Regions from separate parts of the Chryseobacterium subflavum genome, predicted to be linked through region 1. Evidence: riboswitches for the same ligand, from Rfam matches in the RefSeq annotation. Region 1 holds a riboswitch; the other holds the start of a gene.
What was found. Region 1 has a riboswitch for cobalamin ahead of AC0INN_RS14725 (TonB-dependent receptor plug domain-containing protein). Riboswitches for the same ligand answer to the same signal wherever they lie in the genome.
Positions count from the first base shown of each region.

Region 1 (3,214 bases):
GCTGGATTCCGATTTTACTCTCAGAATTGGAGTGGACAAAGTTGACAATCTGCTGAAGTTTTTCAGCCTGTTCGTCATTCCATATTCCCATACATTTATTAGTGATCCTTCCCCGGGGTTCAACACCCGTTGCTTCAATCATTATCAGTCCGGTACCACCTTGTGATCTGCTTCCGTAATGTACGAAATGAAAGTCATTAGCCATTCCGTTTTCACTTGAATACATACACATAGGTGACATAACCCATCGGTTAGAGAGTTTAATATTTCTGAATTGTATCGGAGTATATAACATTGTCTATTAATTTTTGAATTTTACTAATGAAGAGGAAATAATCCCGGGTTGCCCACGTGATTAAAAAGAACTAATTTTACCTCCCCTTTTTAGGCTCCAATAAATATATGAAAAAAGATATACAGATCGGCTACGAATATTTTAAAAATAGCTCTGAACTGAACGATATAGAAAAAAAACTTTTCGAAAGAGCAAAACAAGCCCGCGAAAATGCTTATGCCCCTTATTCCCAATTTTTGGTCGGGTGCTCCGTATTACTTGAAAACGGAGAAATATTTTCCGGTAACAATCAGGAAAATGCAGCTTTTCCATCCGGACTTTGTGCTGAAAGAACAGCTCTATTCTGGATAGGTGCAAATTTCCCTGAGGAAAAGATCAAAAAGATTTTTATCGTAGGAGGCCCTAAAGAATCTTCTGAAAAAACACCACCGATTCCCCCGTGTGGCGCCTGCAGACAAAGTCTTATTGAATACGAAACAAAACAAAAAGAAAATATTGATCTTTATTTTTCCAGTATGAATGACGAAATCGTTAAGGTAAATTCGATTAAAGATCTATTGCCATTTTACTTTGACTCGACGTTCTTGTAATCGTGAAACTCTCAATTCTGAGGTTCTGGGAATCGTTATTTTTTCTGCAGACCATTGTTTTGATTACAAATTAACAGATACGACTGAGATTTCTTTTTAAAAACTTATCTTTGCAAAAATTTTGGTTTTCAAGCTATTGAAATAATAGGGAATTGGGTGAAAATCCCAGACTGTCCCCGCAACTGTAGATCGCAATTAAAATTTCTATAAGAAACCACTGTGAAAACGGGAAGGTATAGAAATGCGAAAGTCAGGAGACCTGCCAAAATGATAATATCAAAAATATATTGCTTTCGGTGGAAAAGTAAAATAGTATGAAAAAAACCTTAGTACTGCTTTTATCGTTATCTGCTTATTTTCTTTGTCTGGGACAAGAGAAAGCAATCGATACCGTTTATATTTTTGACAACCAGATGAACAAGGTAAAACTTTTTCATAAGGTTACTCCAATTACTCCTCAGGATGCTGAAAAGAATTCCACGAATCTTTCAGAACTTTTACGTTTCCAATCCAGTATTTATATCAAGGAAAACGGACGAGGTGCAGTTTCTTCGCCTTCGTTCAGAGGAACCTCTGCTCCACAGACAGCCTTTGTTTGGAATGGAATCAATATCAATTCGATATTTCTTGGTCAGGGAGACATTAATAATATTCCTCTTTTCGGATATGATGAGATCGGAGTGAAAGCCGGTGGCGGAAGTGTAATATACGGGAGTGGTGCAATCGGCGGGAGTATACATCTCAATAATAATCTGGGTTTCAATAAAAGTTTTAAAGCCTCCCTGTATTCTGAGGGTGGATCATTTGGTACTTTTAATAATTTCGGAACGGCCTCCTACAGCAATGAAAAGCTGAGTTTTAAAGTCTCAGGAAATCATTCGATCAGTCAGAATGATTATAAAGTCGAAGAAAAAAACTATATTAATAGAAACGGCAAATACTTTAACAGTACCTTTAATGTTGGAATCTCCTATAAAATTGCGAGACATCAGACGATCTCATGGCAAAGTCAGTTTTTTGACTCGACACAGAATTATCCGATTTTTGTAGAGAATGGCAACCGTACAAAATACGAGACACAAAGCACCAGAAGCTTACTTTCCTGGGATATTACTAAAAATAAATTTTCAAATAGCTTAAAAGCTGCTTACACAGAAGAAAATTTCCAATATTTTGGCAATTACAATGCTCCGAAGACCAGTGGTTCAACAGGGAAAAATTATATCTTTAAAAATGATTTTAATTATTTCATCGTACCTGAACTTAATGTCAACATCATCACCGAATTCCAGGTAAACAAAGGTGAGGGGTATCAGCCTGATCTCCAAGGTGTAAAAACTGAAGGAATTGGTAATGTAAGTAGAAATGTAGGCTCTTTAGCGGGGTTAATACGATATTTTCCGACGAAAGATCTGCGTTTTGAAGCTGGTGTTAAAAAGGATTTTGTAGAGAATATAAGTTCGCCATTGCTTTACTCATTCTCGGGAAAATGGAGTCCGGTACAATGGTATAATCTTGGAGTAAATGTATCCAGAAATTTCAGATTTCCAACATTCAATGATCTGTATTGGAATCCCGGAGGAAATCCAAACCTAAAACCGGAAAGGTCTTACCAGATGGATATGGACCATGAGTTTAAATGGGGTAATATTAAACTTGCATTAAGTCCGTATTATCTTTATATATCGGATAATATAGTGTGGTTGCCGACAGCTTACGGATATTGGTCCCCAGTTAATATCAATAAAGTGAAGTCTTATGGTTTAGAATCACAGATTACTTTTGATAAACAGCTTAAAGAACACCATTTTAGATTTAATATAGGATATACACTTGCAAAATCCATCAATCAGGAAACTAAAAAGCAAATGATGTATGTCCCTCTCCATAAGGTTTTTGGAAATTTTGATTATCAGTATTCTTTCCTAAAACTTTATGTTCAGGGAGTTTTTAATGGTCTTACATACACTACAACAGATGAAAAAAGAGAAGATGCTATAGATTCTTATTTCGTCATGAACACGGGTGTATCAGCAACGATCTTAAAAAAATATGTCTTAGGTTTTAAAATCAATAATTTAACCAATACTGTTTATGAAACGGTGTCTTATTATCCGATGCCAAAACGTAATTACAGTATTTCCGCAACGATAAATTTTTAATAAAAAATAACATGAAAATAACTAGACTTTTACAACTTTTATTTGCTGTAGTACTACTTTTCAATATTTCCTGTAGTACTGATAGCGATAATACTTTGCCTGTAGTAACTTATGAAAACGGATATTTAATTTCGAACGAAGGAAATTTCGGAAAGCCAAATGCAGAA
Region 1 covers NZ_JBVTMR010000003.1:273,781-276,994, forward strand. The annotation lists gene namA (NADPH dehydrogenase NamA) at 1-295, opposite strand, end outside; gene AC0INN_RS14720 (cytidine deaminase) at 403-885, shown strand; cobalamin riboswitch at 991-1,166, shown strand; gene AC0INN_RS14725 (TonB-dependent receptor plug domain-containing protein) at 1,200-3,047, shown strand; gene AC0INN_RS14730 (DUF5074 domain-containing protein) at 3,059-3,214, shown strand, end outside.

Region 2 (3,214 bases), 130 kb from region 1:
CAGCATTTTGAAATTAAAGATGGATCCTTATTGTATAATGCGGATATCACTGTTCAGGATTGTGATGCTGATAAATGTAGTGGAAATGGTACAATTATACTGAAAGATAAAAGGACCTCGCGGACTTTACAGGAGTTCACTTCTGATGATCTTTATTTTTACCTTGGTAAGGATCAACAACCTAGTGTTAATGTTATTCAGCTTTATGATGAACAGAGCCCGCTGATATTTAAAGATTTTAACTTTGACGGTTTTGAAGATATTGCTATCCGAAATGGTAATGAAAGCAGCTATGGTGGTCCTTCCTATGACGTATATGTCTATAATACGACAAGAAAGCAATTCGTGATCAGTGAGGAATTAACTGATCTTGCCCGCGAAAATCTGGGAATGTTTCAGACAGATCCAAAAAGGAAAAGACTCATAACATTTTCTAAATCCGGTTGTTGCTGGCATTTAACCACAGAATACAGAGTGCTGCCCGGAAAAGGACTTGATAAGGTCTTTGAACTGGAAGAAGATGCCATGAATGATGAATCTGTAAAAGTAACCCGACGCGAAAAGATTAAAAATAAATGGATCATAAAAACAAAGAGATATCCAATCAAAGAATATTATAAAGAATAGGAAACATGAAAATACAAAAGGAAATTGATTTTATTCTTGCTGTAGATGCATTAAAAAATGTACAGAGAAGGAATTATAATGCCGATGATTCAAGAAGAGAAAATACTGCTGAACACTCATGGCAGATCATTATTTTAGCACAGGTACTTTTCCCCTATGCTAAAAACAGGGCTGATATCGATCTGTTAAGGGTGATACGGATGCTTTCTATCCACGATCTGGTAGAAATAGAAGCTGGAGATACATTTTTATTTGACGAAAAAGCCATGGTGGGCAAATTTGAAAGAGAAAAATTGTCTGCCCAGAAAATTTTCGGGATTCTTGATGAACCTTTGCGTTCGGAATTCTTTAATTTGTGGCTGGAATTTGAAGAAGAACAGACCCCTGATGCTATTTTTGCCTGTGCAATAGACAGGATCATGCCGTTTATCCTGAATTCGCATACTTCAGGAAAAAGCTGGACAGAAGCTAAGGTAACAGAAAGCCAGATCAGGAATATGCTGGAAAATGCCATCAGCCGGGCTTCTGATGAAATGGGAGAAGCATTCCAGTTTTTACTTAGTAAAAGTTTAGAAACAGAAAAAGTTTTAAGATAAATAAAACGCAAGCCGAAGGCTTGCGTTTTTTTCTGATTATAGTATCTGTACAGGCTTTTTAAATTCGTCTATAGCTACGAAAGTGAAATCTCCAACAATAGCTCTTTCTCTTTCATACGAATACATCTGTTCTGTATAAATTTCTACGTTTACCTTCATACTGGTAGTCCCGACATGGGAAACTGTTCCTATCAATTCTACAATAGTTCCTGCAGGAATAGGCTTTTTAAAATCAATTTTGTCGCTGCTTACAGTTACCACTCGTTTTCTTGCAAAGCGGGTAGCGGTAATAAATGCCACTTCATCCATCAATTGCATCGCTGTACCACCAAAAAGGGTATCGTAATGATTGGTTGTGTTGGGGAAAACCGCTTTAAAGATTCTGGTTTCAGATGCTTGAATTCTTTCTTCTGTAGTCATATTTCATTATTAAATTAAAGCGGGATGAAATTATTGAAATAAACAGAATAATCTAGGAATTAGTATATTCCTGAAAACATCCATCAGATCAATAAACTTCAGGCCGCGAAAGTTTCTTGTTCAAAGAAAAGGCAGGTCTCCTGACTTGTAACATCTTTAATCCCTTCCCATGCATGGCACAGTGGATCCTACATAAAGACTTTTGTTACTTACAGTTGCGCGACAGCTCGTGATTTTCACACGATTCCCTTTTAATCTGCGTTAGGCAGAACCCATTCCTGTGATGAATAAGTGGTAAGACTTTTTCAGGTGCAAAAATAAGGATAATACAGAGAAGTAAGGTGAATTATTCCGGATTTTTAAAAATAATCTGATGAGCCACCCGGCCCTGTTTGATTGTCCAGAGTGTGGTATACCTGTTTTCACCTGATCCGTTCACCATATAAAGGAAAATATTATCATTATCAATAGCAGCTACACTGATGTTATTGAAATCCATAGTAGGCTGGAACATATTTTTGATGGCTTCTCTCACAAAGACAGAGCCACGCCCCACCTGCTGTACCCGGATCGATTTGATTTCGGTCATCCCTTCCGGAAGTTCTTTGCTTATTCCCCAGGGTTTAACTTTATCAATGGTTAATATCGTTCCATCCGTATCTTTTTCCTGTTTACGGTAGCTGGCATTAGAAGGATAAATATCGATGATTACTTTACTCCTTTGAGCGGTAGGTATTTTGGGGTTGTTATTATCTGTGAAAATGAGGGATCTTCCGTTTTTGGATTTGGAAGGTGTGTATTGAGGCAACTGATCAATAAAGGCTACACGGTCTTTATTCACCATACCTTCCTTATCAAGATTTTCATATCTCACAAAAGGCTTTTCAGTATCCTGCTTATCGGGATATTTGATCCATAGCCATTCTGTTTCTCCGGGAGCCGGTTTTACATAAAGAAAAACATCCCCTTTACGCATTCTGATTTTGTCTACAATTTTTCTGTAATTATCCTTTGCCACCCGTACATTGGCATAGCCTTCTTCTGCTTTTACAACTCCAAAAGGAATTTTTTGCTGCCCTTTTAGGAAGGCTAATGAAAATAAACTGAAGGCAGATAAATAGAATGCTTTGTTTACGGAAATCATCATGAAAAATTTTTGATACTTCAAATATATAAATTAAAAGCATTTCGGAACATAATTATAGCTTCCTAAATCTTCTTTATTTGCTAAAGAAAGTTTTACAAAAGGAATTTATTCTGTTAGGTTGGAGGAGGATAGAAATTCGGTAAGGCGAAATTTTTTGGGAAGAAGGAAGAGTAAAGAGTAAAGAGTAAAGAATAAGAGAGTGCTAAAAGCACTCTCATTTATTATTAAATCAATTTTTAAATTCTTTCAAGCTCATCGGCATCAATGGTTGTTTTAAAGGTTCCATAATTGACAATCACTTTATTTCTTGAAATTTTTTCAATCGTGCCGACACTGGTACTTCCTGTAATACGCACCCGTTGTCCCACTTTCATCCAGATCTCACGATCGGTTTTGCGTTTTTCCTCTATTTTTTCGTTGGTTT
Region 2 covers NZ_JBVTMR010000003.1:148,287-151,500, reverse strand. The annotation lists gene AC0INN_RS14220 (FG-GAP repeat protein) at 1-627, shown strand, start outside; gene AC0INN_RS14215 (HD domain-containing protein) at 633-1,223, shown strand; gene AC0INN_RS14210 (acyl-CoA thioesterase) at 1,260-1,643, opposite strand; cobalamin riboswitch at 1,757-1,934, opposite strand; gene AC0INN_RS14205 (hypothetical protein) at 1,990-2,790, opposite strand; gene AC0INN_RS14200 (endonuclease MutS2) at 3,027-3,214, opposite strand, start outside.
Region 2: it holds a riboswitch for cobalamin, as region 1 does, so the genes downstream of both, AC0INN_RS14210 (acyl-CoA thioesterase) here and AC0INN_RS14725 (TonB-dependent receptor plug domain-containing protein) in region 1, are expected to answer to the same signal.